4 regions of the Geobacillus stearothermophilus ATCC 12980 genome follow, and region 1 is predicted to be linked to each of the others. Evidence: riboswitches for the same ligand, from Rfam matches in the RefSeq annotation. Region 1 holds a riboswitch; each other region holds the start of a gene.
What was found. Region 1 has a riboswitch for S-adenosylmethionine ahead of QSJ10_RS03915 (methionine biosynthesis PLP-dependent protein). Riboswitches for the same ligand answer to the same signal wherever they lie in the genome.
Positions count from the first base shown of each region.

Region 2: another riboswitch for S-adenosylmethionine. It lies ahead of QSJ10_RS02020 (phosphoadenylyl-sulfate reductase); the one in region 1 lies ahead of QSJ10_RS03915 (methionine biosynthesis PLP-dependent protein).
Region 3: another riboswitch for S-adenosylmethionine. It lies ahead of metK (methionine adenosyltransferase); the one in region 1 lies ahead of QSJ10_RS03915 (methionine biosynthesis PLP-dependent protein).
Region 4: another riboswitch for S-adenosylmethionine. It lies ahead of QSJ10_RS13190 (methionine ABC transporter ATP-binding protein); the one in region 1 lies ahead of QSJ10_RS03915 (methionine biosynthesis PLP-dependent protein).

Region 1 is NZ_CP128494.1:715,929-719,225, forward strand. It holds gene QSJ10_RS03900 (GNAT family N-acetyltransferase) at 1-324, opposite strand, end outside; gene QSJ10_RS03905 (YjcG family protein) at 321-845, opposite strand; gene QSJ10_RS03910 (GTNG_0744 family esterase) at 884-1,612, opposite strand; SAM riboswitch class I at 1,805-1,915, shown strand; gene QSJ10_RS03915 (methionine biosynthesis PLP-dependent protein) at 2,115-3,218, shown strand; gene metC (cystathionine beta-lyase) at 3,222-3,297, shown strand, end outside.
Region 2 is NZ_CP128494.1:379,817-383,113, forward strand. It holds gene sat (sulfate adenylyltransferase) at 1-301, opposite strand, end outside; gene cysP (sulfate permease) at 333-1,406, opposite strand; gene QSJ10_RS02020 (phosphoadenylyl-sulfate reductase) at 1,422-2,129, opposite strand; SAM riboswitch class I at 2,252-2,358, opposite strand; gene QSJ10_RS02025 (DUF1128 domain-containing protein) at 2,486-2,710, opposite strand; gene QSJ10_RS02030 (low molecular weight protein-tyrosine-phosphatase) at 2,914-3,297, shown strand, end outside.
Region 3 is NZ_CP128494.1:2,247,773-2,251,069, reverse strand. It holds gene pckA (phosphoenolpyruvate carboxykinase (ATP)) at 1-1,503, opposite strand, end outside; SAM riboswitch class I at 1,722-1,836, shown strand; gene metK (methionine adenosyltransferase) at 1,966-3,177, shown strand; gene QSJ10_RS12130 (gamma carbonic anhydrase) at 3,200-3,297, opposite strand, start outside.
Region 4 is NZ_CP128494.1:2,416,662-2,419,958, forward strand. It holds gene QSJ10_RS13180 (MetQ/NlpA family ABC transporter substrate-binding protein) at 1-186, opposite strand, end outside; gene QSJ10_RS13185 (methionine ABC transporter permease) at 202-870, opposite strand; gene QSJ10_RS13190 (methionine ABC transporter ATP-binding protein) at 860-1,888, opposite strand; SAM riboswitch class I at 1,977-2,086, opposite strand; gene QSJ10_RS13195 (hypothetical protein) at 2,160-2,504, opposite strand; gene QSJ10_RS13200 (thioredoxin family protein) at 2,658-2,972, opposite strand; gene QSJ10_RS13205 (ribonuclease M5) at 2,969-3,297, opposite strand, start outside.

The DNA.
Region 1 (3,297 bases):
GTTCAGTTTCGCCGTTTTCGCCCCTTTTGTTTTCGCAAGCTGCTCCAACGCCTCCATCACCATCCGGCCGACGCCGCGGCCGCGGTAAGCCGGCAAAACGCAGATGCGCTCCGCTTTGCCAACCCCTTCATCGACCAGGCGAAACCGGCCGGCTGCGACTGCTTGTTCGCCATCGTATAGGACGAGATGGAACGATTCATGTTCAAATGCATCGATTTCTTCTTCTTCCGGCACGTTTTGCTCTTCGATGAATACAATCCGACGGACGCGCAACGCGTCTTCATACAACGCGCGGTCTTCCGTTGTTCCAATGGCGACGTTCATTCTCCCGTTTCCTTTCCTCCAACGATAAAGGTTTCATAGACAGTCCATGATCCGTTCTCGAGCTGGTAAAGAAGGTGGAACCGGTCGACCGTCTCTTCAAAATGGACGTTTTGCAGCCGCAGTTGGCTGTAGACGTCAGCGTATTCCGCATTCGGCAAATCGCGGCCAATTGTAATGTGCGGCACGAACACGAATTCCGGCTCCCCGGCAAACAAGCCGCTGTGCAGCTGCTCGTGCAACCGTTCCAGCACTTCGTTTGGCTCGACTTTCAAATAAATGATGTGGCTTGTCGGGTAAAACGAGCTGAATTTCGTCACTTTGATCGGAATTGGCTCCGTTTCCGCTGCGATGCGGCGCAGCTCTTTCGTCATTTCTTTGATTTGCTCCTCATCCGCCTCAAACGGGTATTTTAATGTAATGTGCGGCGGGATGAGGGCGTAATGGCTGTCGTACCGCTTCCGGTACGAGTTGGCGAAGTCTTGAATCCGCTTTGGCGGAAAAATGACAATGACGTACTTCATTCCGCTTTCCCTCCTTCAGATGGTTCGTTTGCCGTTATTTACAGCGACAAAATGGCCGATACCGCCCGGGGCACATCCGGCTGCCAATACGTCCATGCATGCCCGCCGGCAAATTCATGGTACGTGTAGGGAAACCGCTTTTCGATCAATAAGTCCCGTGCGGCCCGGTTCGGGGTGATAAAATCGCGTACATGGCCGTCCGTCGTTTTGACCGCCGTTTCTTCTGCGCCGACGGAATGGTAAAGGGAAAGAAGCGACGGGGCGCGGAACGCGCGGATGCGTTCGAGCACCGAGTCGTCAATGTAAGGAGACTGCATGGCGATTTTTCCAAATGTATGCGGATACAACAGACCGGCTAGAAGCGACACGGTTCCTCCCAGCGAATCGCCAATCAGCGCTCGTCCTTTGCCCATTTGATATGTCGGCAGCTCGCGATCCAAAAACGGCGCGAGCTCATGGGCCAAAAAGCGGATATAGGCTTCGTTTTTTCGACCGGCCGGGTGGTATTTCTCGTAGCGGTCGCTGACGTTCCGGTCCGGGATGCCGACAACGATCGTTCGGTCGATCGTTCCTTCGTCCATGAGTGTCTCGATCACGGTTTTGATTTTTCCGTACATAAAATAATCCTTGCCGTCTTGCGCGATTAATAAAGAATATTTATGCAACGGAGAAAAATCGCTTGGCAAGTAGACAAGCAACCCGATTTCTTCTTGCAGCTCCCTGCTGTAAAGCGTATAATCGCGCATCGTTCCTGTTGCTGTCGCCATGATCATCCTCCATGAAAGCGCAAGTTCACTTGTTATTGTAACATATTTAGGCAAAAAGATGTTAACGAAGGGCTCGAATTTTTCGTGAACTTGCCGAACATTGGCGCCGGCAAAAAAATGACTTGCAAAAATGGCCGGAATGCGTTACATTTTTTAATAAATTAACAATTAACAAAATTAAATACGCAGCGGTTCTTATCAAGAGAAGCGGAGGGAACTGGCCCAATGAAGCTTCAGCAACCAGCCGCCCGACGGCCAGGTGCTAAATCCAGCGAATTGAGCATTCAATTCGGCAGATAAGAAGAAGCATGACCATGTTCGTATGGAAAAGTCTTCTTCTTAGAAGACTTTTTTTATTTACTCAAGCGGCCGCTCCCTCAACCGAGAGGCGTCGAGGATCAAGGCCCTCGGCTGCTGCTTGACCAACAGCGGCGCTTCGTTGGGCGTTAAGTGGTTGGCCGTTGATCCATGATGGAATTTTCAACAGAAGGAGAGAGATGAGGTGGATAAACTAGAAACGTTGTTAGCGCAAATTGGCAACCGGAGCGAAACGGTGACGGGGACGGTCAACCCGCCAGTTTATTTTTCCACCGCCTACCGTCATGCCGGCATCGGGGAGTCGACCGGGTTTGACTATATCCGCACCGGCAACCCGACGCGCAAAATCGTCGAAGAAGCGATCGCGAGACTGGAAGGCGGCGACCAAGGCTATGCGTTCAGCTCCGGCATGGCCGCCATTCAGACAGTGCTCGCCTTGTTTGAGAGCGGAGACGAGTTTCTCGTATCGGCCGACCTTTACGGCGGGACGTACCGCCTGTTTGAGCGCGGCTGGCGCAAGTACGGTCTCGGCTTTCATTACGTCGATTTTGCCGATCTTGATGCTGTGGAAGAAAAAATCACGGAAAAAACGAAAGCCATCTTTTTGGAAACGCCGACGAACCCATTGATGCAGGAGGCGGATATTTCGGCGGTCGCCAAGCTCGCCAAACGGCATGGGCTTTTGTTGATTGTTGACAACACGTTTTATACACCGGTGATTCAACGCCCGATCGAACAAGGCGCCGATATTGTCATCCACAGCGCCACGAAATATTTAGGCGGCCATAACGACGTGTTGGCTGGCCTTGTCGTCGCCAAGGGCGAGGAGCTCTGTCAACGCCTGACCGAGTATCAGAACGCCATCGGCGCGGTGTTGTCGCCGTTTGATTCGTGGCTGTTGATTCGCGGGATGAAAACGCTGGCGCTAAGGATGCGCCAGCATGAAGAAAACGCCAAGCGCATCAGCGCCTTTTTGCGCGAACATGAAGATGTCACTGATGTGCTGTATCCGGGGAGAGGCGGGATGCTGTCGTTCCGGATTGCCGATGAAAAGTGGGTGAACGGGTTTTTAAAAAGCTTGCGCCTCATTACATTCGCGGAAAGCCTGGGCGGAGTCGAAAGCTTTATTACGTACCCAGCGACGCAGACGCATGCGGACATTCCTGAGGAAATCCGCATCCAAAACGGTATTTGCAACCGACTGCTCCGCTTCTCGGTCGGCATCGAACATGCGGATGATTTAATCGCCGACTTGGCGCAAGCGTTCAAACACATGAAAGAGGTGTAAGCGATGGAACGGGAATGGTCGTTTTCAACGAAACTTCTCCATAATGAATGGAAAGTCGATCGCCACACGGGAGCGGTGA
Region 2 (3,297 bases), 340 kb from region 1:
CGCCATAAACGAGTTTCGCTTTGTCGCCGACAGTGAGTTCACTCGCTTTTTCTTCCGTCACCGCCAGCGTGATCGGAATGCTCCAGACAGTGCCATCAGCGAGGCGCATCGTTTCTACGACCGCATCGTAATCGGCTTTCGTTAAAAACCCGGTGAGCGGGCTGTAGGCGCCTGTGCCGATCAGCTCAAGGTCGCTTAGTTCGGCTTTGGACAGCTCGATCGTTTTCGTTGCTTCATCGATTGGGTAATCCGGATTCCAACGGTTGATCAATGTGCCGCCATGCGGAATGCTCAAACTCATGTTCATAACCTCCTAGATTGATAGATGTTCATTAAATGCCGCCGCCATGTTCATGAAGCGAACGCTCTTCTTCGGCGACTGTTTTTTTTAAGCTGATGACGCCAAGCGTCGCCAGGCAGACGCTGAAGATGGCAATCACCGTGTAAACATCGCTGTCAAGCAACAGTTTCACAAGGCTGTACGAAATGACAAGGGAAAATATTGGCGAAACAAACCACACTTTCAACAGTTGCACGACAATCCGCTTTTGCCAAATCGACATCCCGCTTTTCGCCGTGCCGATGCCGATGATCGCCGATGTCGTAATCTGCGTAAGCGGAACAGGCAAACCAAACAGCGACGAAATGATGACGAGCACGGCTCCCGTGCCGGAAATGGCGATTCCTTCAAACGGGGAGAAGTTTGTAATTTTCTTTCCGTTTGTTTCTAACACGCGATGCCCAAGCAACAGGGCGCCGGCAGCGACAAACAAGCCGCCGAAGATAGTTGCCGGCCCGACCGCCATCAGCCCGGCGCCGACGAGCGGCCCGACGGCATTGGCCACATTGTTCATGCCGGCGGAAAACGCCTCGAGAAAGCCCGTGACAACGAGCAAGGCCATGAATGTTTTTTGCCAGCGCCCTTGTTCAAGCTGCGGATATTTTCGCTTGAGCGTCAAAAACCATTTGCCGACAGCCAGCGTAAACGAAAAGGCGACGATCGGGATCACGATCCATACCGACACGATAAACAGCAGCTTATGAAAGTACAACGCCTGATAGGCGATGCCAACGCCGACGACTGATCCAACGGTGATCTCGCTCGTCGAGAGCGGAATGCCCATGATGTTCGCCGCAAAAAGTGAAATGGCCGCCGCCGTTAAAATGATGACGACGATTTTGACGGTGAGGATCGAAGACGGAATAATGCCCGACCCGATCGTTTTCACTACTTCTCCGCCGCCAAGGCTGCCGAGAAACACGCCGATGCCGCAAAGAAGGAGGGCCATCGACTTTTTCGGAATGGCGCCCGACCCGTACGCGACGCCCATCGAGGCGGCCGCGCCGCTCGCCCCGATGTTCATGGCGAAGAAAAAGGACACAATAAAGGCAATGGCAAGGAGCATATCGTTGTTCTCCCCTTATGTGAGATGGAGCCCGCACTCCGTTTTCCCCTGGCCGGCCCAGCGCCCGGAGCGCAAATCGTTCGGATCCGATGCCGGCGCTGTGCAAGGGGCGCAGCCGATGCTCGGGTAGCCCCGGTCATGGAGCACGTTGTACGGAAGACCTTGTTTATATACGTAATTCCAAACGTCTTTCCACGTCCAATGAATGAGCGGGCACACTTTAATGGAGCGGAATTTGTCGTCTTTATTGATGTACTCGACATGGCGCCGCGTCGGCGACTGTTCGCGGCGCAAGCCGGAAATCCAGGCGGTGACGCCGGTCAAGACTTCCCGCAGCGGAATGACTTTGCGCAACTCACAGCATTTGTTCGGATCGCGTTTCCATAGTTCATCGCCGAACTGTGCAGCCTGCTCCTCCAGCGTCAAGTGCGGCTGTTTCATCACGATGCGGAGCGACGGGTATTTTTCCTGTACGTTCGCGATCGTGTCGTACGTCTCTTGGAAATGCATCCCTGTATCCAAAAAGACGATTTCCGCATCCGGCTTGACTTGGAAAATCAAATCAATGAGCACAATCCCTTCAATGCCAAAACTGCACGCATAGACAATGTCATCGCCGTATTCGCGGTACGCCCAAGCAAGGACAGCCAACGCCCCTTTCGTTTCATCATCGGACGGAAAAGACGGTTTTTCGGCCGTTTCCCATTGGTCATATGTGAGCATCGTTTCCCCCTCCTTAAAAAACAAAGAAAATCAACATAATTAGTCGGATATTCATCCGGCAACGGGCAGCCTGGCGATAAAAACGCCCCTTCCATTTCGGAAAGAGCGGAAGAACGAGGGACGCCTTATCTTCCAAAATGGATCCCATTTTGCTGGAATTAGCACCTTGCCAAACGCGGCAGGTTGCCGGAGTTCATCGGGCCAGTCCCTCCCCCGCTCTTGATAAGCGTATGTAATTTATATTGATTAAATTTTAACACAATTGGCGCTAATGTCAATCCTAGTTTTTCGATAGGAATTTTTTTATATACATAGGCAGCTTCGCGATGCTTCCATCCGGTGACGGAAGGAGAGGATTACCGCTTGCGCAGGCTTCCGAGCTCCTCAACAATGGCCTGTATTTCGCTTGAACTGAACGTTTCACGCTTCATGACCATGTCGTAAATGTCTTTCAGTTCGTCATACCATGCCTCGGAAAAATGGGCCGGCTTAATCGCATCAAAATTGAGCACTTTTAATTTTTTCTTCAGTTGTTCAACGATATATTCGACGTTTTCTGCGGACGGTTTCGATAAATCCATGGTTTCGCTCCTTTCGTGGCAGGTTATCATGTATTGTACCACACCGGCGGTGAAAAAGGGGAGAGGCAATATAGTCCGCGCCAGCGTTAGGTGGTAAAATATAGGTGCATGTGCACGAGCTGCTAGAAAGCAGCTATCAAGCGCTTGGATGAAAAGGGAAAACTAATGCCAAGAAAACGGGATGGAAAGGAGTGGCTGCTTCGATGGTCAAAGTGTTGTTTGTTTGCCTCGGCAACATTTGCCGTTCGCCGATGGCGGAAGCGGTATTCCGTCATTTGGTGAACGAACGGGGGCTTGACGGACAGATTGTCGTTGATTCAGCGGGAACGGGCAGCTGGCATGTCGGGGAGCCGCCGCATGAGGGGACAAGGCGGATTTTGAGTGAAAACGACATTGACTATTCCGGCATCCGCGCCCGGCAAGTCGGGCGCCGCGACTTGGAGGAATTTGATTACATCATCGCCATGGACGCCGCCAATTTGAGCGATTTGCGCCGGCTCGCCGGGCCGAATTCGCCGGCGGTGATCGCCCGGCTGCTTGATTTTGTCCCGGATCGGGAAAAAGACGATGTGCCGGATCCGTATTAT
Region 3 (3,297 bases), 1.3 Mb from region 1:
CTCTTTTGCTTTTTGTTCGTATGCTTGTTTGTCGGCCCATGTGTTTTGCGGCTGCAGGACGTCATCCGGCACGCCCGGGACGCGGGTCGGGATGGCGAGGCCGAAAATCGGATCTTTGACCGTTTCGACGTTGTCGAGCTCCCCTTCGATGGCGGCTTGCACCATCGCCCGGGTGTAGGCGAGCTTCATGCGGCTTCCGACGCCGTACGGCCCCCCTGTCCAGCCGGTGTTGACCAAAAAGACGCGGACGTTGTGTTCGGCGATTTTTTGCCCGAGCATTTCCGCGTACTCAACGGCCGGGCGCGGCAAAAACGGTGCGCCGAAGCACGTTGAGAACGTTGCTTCCGGTTCGGTGACGCCGCGTTCGGTGCCGGCGAGCTTGCTTGTGTAGCCGCTTAAGAAATGGTACATCGCCTGTTCGCGCGTCAGCTTGCTGATCGGCGGCAGGACGCCGAACGCATCGGCTGTCAAAAACACGATCGTGGACGGATGGCCGGCGACGCTCGGGTCGATGATGTTTTGGATCGCCTGAAGCGGGTAGGCGGCGCGTGTGTTTTCCGTCAGCGTGCCGTCGTCGTAATTCGGCACCCGCGTCGCGTCATCGAGAACGACGTTTTCGAGCACCGCGCCGAAGCCGATGGCGTCAAAAATTTGCGGCTCTTTCTCGCGCGATAGCTTGATGCATTTCGCATAGCAGCCGCCTTCGATGTTGAAAATGCCGCGGCTTGACCAACCGTGTTCGTCATCGCCGATCAAGCGGCGGTTCGGGTCGGTCGAGAGCGTCGTTTTTCCCGTTCCCGACAAGCCGAAAAAGAGGGCGACGTCGCCTTCCTGCCCGACGTTGGCCGAGCAGTGCATCGGCAGGATGCCTTGTTCCGGCAGCACATAGTTCATGACCGAGAAAATCGATTTTTTCATTTCGCCGGCATACTCGGTGCCGCCGATCAACACGGTGCGCCGTTCAAACGAGATGATGATGAACGCTTCCGAGCGCGTCCCGTCCACCTTCGGGTCGGCTTTAAAGTTCGGCGCGCAAATGACGGTGAATTGCGGCTCGTGCGCGGCGAGCTCCTCGGCGCTCGGGCGGATGAACAGCTGATGGACGAACAAGTTGTGCCAGGCGAATTCGTTGACGACTTGAATCGGCAGCCGGTATTTCGGATCGGCGCCGGCAAAGCCTTTAAAGACGAACAGTTCATCTTGTTTCATTAAATAATCGAGCACTTTGTCGTACAGTTTATCAAACGTCTCCGGAGACATCGGCTGGTTGACCGCGCCCCAGTCGATCGTTTGCTTCGTTGACGGTTCTTCGACGATGTATTTGTCTTTCGGCGACCGCCCTGTGTACTTGCCGGTTGTCACCGCGACGGCTCCGGTGTGGGTCAGCCGTCCTTCGTTCCGTTGCAGGACTTTCTCGACGAGCTCGGCGACGGACAATTGGTGATGTACGTACGGTTTTTGTAGCAATAAATCAAGCTTATTCGTCATGTTTGCGATCCCCATATTCAAAACCCGCCTTCTTTTTGTAATCACTCTTGAAAATAGTATAACACATTTTTATTAATAGTCCATACTAATTGTGTGGGTTTTTCAAACTTTATTTTGCCCAATGTGTCGATTTCCTTGAGGAAAGAATTTTCGCGGCTGGAAATGATAAAAAATGAATTTTGATAGTTGACTTTGCCGATTCCGTTGCGATAAGATAAGTCATTGAACGGATACTCTTATCCCGAGCCGGTGGAGGGACAGGCCCGATGAAGCCCAGCAACCGTCACAACTGGACATGTGTGAAATGGTGCTAACCTGTGGCAAGGCGCAGTCCTTGAACGATAAGAGTGAAAGGAAGCAATACGATTGCCATGACCTTTCCTCAGCCGTTACAGGAAAGGTTTTTTATATTGCGAAGGGAAAAAGGGAAATGAGTTCCGTGTCGCCACATCATGCCAAGAGGAGGAAACAAACCGAATGTCAGCCAAACGCCGCTTGTTTACTTCAGAGTCTGTGACGGAAGGACATCCGGATAAAATTTGCGACCAAATTTCTGACGCCATTTTGGATGCGATTTTGGAAAAAGATCCAAACGCCCGCGTCGCCTGCGAAACGAGCGTCACGACCGGGCTGGTGCTCGTGAGCGGGGAAATCACGACATCAACATACGTGGACATTCCGCGCATCGTCCGCGATACGATCCGGGAGATCGGCTACACGCGCGCCAAATACGGATTTGACGCTGATACGTGCGCGGTGCTGACGTCGATTGACGAACAATCGCCGGACATTGCGATGGGGGTGGATCGGGCGCTCGAGGCGCGCGAAGGTCAGATGACTGATGAGGAAATTGAAGCGATCGGCGCCGGCGACCAAGGATTGATGTTTGGGTTCGCCTGCAATGAGACGGAAGAATTGATGCCGCTGCCGATTTCGCTTGCGCACCGCTTGGCGCGCCGATTGGCGGAAGTGCGTAAAACGGACGTCTTGCCGTACTTGCGGCCGGACGGGAAAACGCAAGTGACGATCGAATACGATGAAAACGGCAAACCGGTGCGCGTCGATACGATCGTCGTTTCCGCGCAGCACCATCCGGAAATTACGCAAGAGCAAATCGAGCGCGACATTAAAGAGCAGGTCATCAAGCCGGTCGTGCCCGCGGAGCTGCTTGATGAGAACACGAACTATTTCATCAACCCGACAGGACGGTTTGTCATCGGCGGTCCGCAAGGGGATGCTGGGTTGACGGGGCGCAAAATCATCGTCGATACGTACGGCGGCTACGCCCGCCACGGCGGTGGCGCGTTCTCGGGCAAAGATCCGACGAAAGTCGACCGCTCGGCAGCGTATGCGGCCCGCTATGTCGCGAAAAACATCGTCGCGGCAGGACTGGCCGACAAATGCGAAGTGCAGCTCGCCTACGCGATCGGCGTCGCCCGTCCGGTATCGATTTCCATTGATACGTTCGGCACCGGCAAAGTGTCGGAAGACATTTTGATTGAGGTCGTGCGCAGCAACTTCGATCTCCGCCCGGCGGGCATCATCAAAATGCTTGACCTGCGCCGCCCGATTTACAAACAGACGGCTGCTTACGGCCATTTTGGGCGTACGGACATCGACTTGCCGTGGGAGCGCACTGATAAAGCGACGACGCTGAGAGAACAAGCGCTGGCGCTGGCGGACAAGTGATGAAAGAAAAAGAGCTGCCTGATCACGGTAGCTCTTTTTTGTCGGCGCACGATGTCCGCTGTTGCTGCAGCGCTTTGTAATACTGCCCTTTCTCGACATATTCGCGGCGGATGCGCTCCA
Region 4 (3,297 bases), 1.1 Mb from region 1:
TTTTTTCTTCAAAATCGGTTTCGCTTTTTCCAAAATTTCCGCATGCGGCACGTTCGACGCACCGACTTTCAACTTCACCAATTTGCCGTCTTTGCCGCCTTCCGCGTTGTCGTTATTGTTGCCGCCGCATGCCGCCAAAGCGAGCACGAGAATGGCGGCGAGCAACATACCCAACCATTTCTTCATCAGTTGTTTCCCCCTTTATCGTTTATCGATTTTCGAAGTGACAAAGTCACCGATCAGCTGAATGATAAATACAATGACCAACACCAATACGGTTGCGACAAATGTCACATCGTTATGGTTGCGCTGGAACCCTTCCAAATACGCCAAGTTCCCAAGCCCGCCGGCGCCGATGGCTCCAGCCATCGCTGTATAGCTGACGAGCGACACCGCCGTCACCGTAATGCCGGAGACAAGCGCCGGCAATGACTCCGGCAGCAGCACTTTCCAAATGATCGTCCACGTTGAGGCGCCCATCGCTTGGGCTGCTTCGATGACGCCTTTATCAATTTCGCGAAGGGCAATCTCCACCATGCGGGCGTAAAACGGCGCGGCCCCAATGACCAAAGCCGGCAGCGCCGCATTGGCGCCAAGCATCGTCCCAACAAGCCAGGTGGTAAACGGAATGAGCAAAATGATCAAAATAATAAACGGAATGGAGCGGAAAATGTTCACAAACGCCGCAATCACGGTATTGACAAACCGGTTTTCCCATAGGTTGCCCTTCGCTGTCAAAAATAGAAGCAAGCCAAGAACGATTCCGAGAACGAAAGTGGCCGCCACCGCCACTCCCGTCATATACAGCGTCTCGACCGTCGCCGCCCACATCGTCTCCCATTGGACGTTCGGCAGGAGGTTAGCGAGCATCGTGAATCACCTCCACCGCCACCTGCTGGCTTTGAATGTAGCCAAGCGCCCGGTCAATTTCATCCGCCGCCCCATTGATGTGCACAAACAGCACCCCATAAGCGCCTTGATGGGTTTGCGAAATTTTCCCTTGCAAAATATTCATATCGACGGCAAATTGCCGCACGACCTGGCTGATGAGCGGCTGGCCGGCCGCCGCGCCGACAAACGTCAGCTGCGCGATCAGCCCGCTCGGGTATTGGCCAAACAAATGGGAAATCGCCTCTTCCGTCTCTTCCGGCTCGACGAGCTGCTTGACGAACCGCTTCGTGATCGGCTGCTGCGGGTTGCGGAACACGTGCAACACGTCGCCTTGCTCAACGATTTTGCCGTTTTCCATCACGGCGACGCGGTCGCAAATTTTGCGGATGACGTGCATTTCATGGGTGATCAGCACGATCGTCAGCCCGAGCCGCTTGTTGATGTCAACGAGCAAGTCCAAAATCGCATCGGTCGTCTGCGGGTCCAACGCCGATGTCGCCTCGTCGCAAAGCAGCACTTTCGGGTTGTTGGCGAGCGCCCGGGCAATGCCGACACGCTGCTTTTGCCCGCCGCTCAACTGCGACGGATACGCCTCTTCCCGCCCCGTGAGCCCGACGAGCTCGATCAATTCATCGACCCGTTTTTGCCGCTCCGCTTTCGGAACACCCGCAATCTCGAGCGGAAACGCAATGTTTTCCCGCACTGTGCGCGACCAAAGCAAGTTGAAATGTTGGAAAATCATCCCGATCTCTTGACGCGCCTTGCGCAGCTCCCGCCCTTTGATGCGCCCCATGTCGCGGCCGGCGACGACCACCCGGCCGCCCGTCGGCTTCTCGAGCCCATTGAGCAAGCGGATGAGCGTACTTTTCCCCGCGCCGCTGTAGCCGATAATGCCGAAAATTTCCCCTTCGCGAATCTCAAGCGACACATTGTCGACGGCCGTGACTGAGCCGTTAGCCGCTTGATAGATCTTTGTCACATGTTCGAGTGTAATCATCGTTTCACCTTCCTCCCCAAGGCGGCGGAGCGCAAAAAGAAAACCTTTCTGCCCGCAGAGAACAGAAAGGTATTGTGCACCATTCCGTCTCTTATCTCTCAAAGCAGGCCGCTTTGTGTGAATTGGCACCTTTTCAGCGCACGCGCTGACGGTTGCCGGGCTTCATTGGGCACATCCCTCCACCTCTCTTGATAAGAGCGCAACAATCGCCTATTCGATTGACTACAACTGTGATTGTATCACCTTGTGTCGAACATTGTCAATAAAAATTTCACCCAACATGCCGATATGGCTTAGCCAAATGGAGGAGCGACTCAAGCAGCAACAGATGACGAAAGCTTCCCGATACATGCACTTCGCGCAGCCGGACGAGCTGCTGCAGCTTCAGCTCGCCGTCTAAAAGCGAGCAAAGTGCTTTTTTGGAGCCGTGCACCGTCAAGACGTTCCGTTCATCAGGTTCCCTTCCGGCAGTAAGCTCCTTGCCGAGCGCCACCATGGCGGTCTCTTCCTCGCTTTCAAAGCGAACATACAGCTGCTCATCCGGCAAAATCGGCAACAAATGGCGCAACGTTTGCATCCGTTCCATAAACTGTCCTACCAACTCGCACATTTCCATTGAGCATCCTCCCCCCATCTCCTTTGTCCTTTTATTTCCATGCCGAAGGGGGAGAATCCTTTACAAAAATCTCGACAGCCGCCGTGGCGAACCAACGCCGTTTTTGTCATTTCCCATGAAATGTGTCAAACGGCGTCAAAAAATGGCGGATCGTCAACGCGGCAAACGGGCGCGGATTGCTTCGTACAAATAAGGGACCGAATGGAACGCATACCATTTGCCGATGATCTCTCCGCCGGCGAAAAGAAGCAAGCACGGAACGCTTTCAATTTTCCACGCCGCCGCCTGCTCGGGGATGTAGTTGATGTCCGTTTCGCAAAACGGTATGTCCGGAAACAATTGTTCTAGGACAACAAGCATGCGCCTCGCCAACTGGCACGTGCCGCACAGTGGGGTATACAACGAAAGAGCGAGAAGCGGCTCCCCTTCCACCATTCGCTTAATATCGTTTCGACCGATTGTGTTCACTCGCCTCTTCCTCTCATGAACGATTCGATACGGACGTCAAAATGGGCGCGCAGCAGCACATGCGCCAAATGCCAGATCGGGGCGGCGGCCACTTCGCGATACGCCCGGTCAATGTAAATATGCCCTGCTTCCGGAAACACCCGGCGGAACTGCCGGCGCAATTTTTCCCCCGCCTCGTCGGCATCGGCGAGCACGTACACATCCCGCCCTTCGAGTTCATCGGCCAGCTCCTCAAGGCGCGCATCGCTGATCGTGCCGTTCGTGCAAATGATGACAACCGGCTCGTTCAGCACGGCCGCCACTTTTTCCTTATCTGACCGCCCTT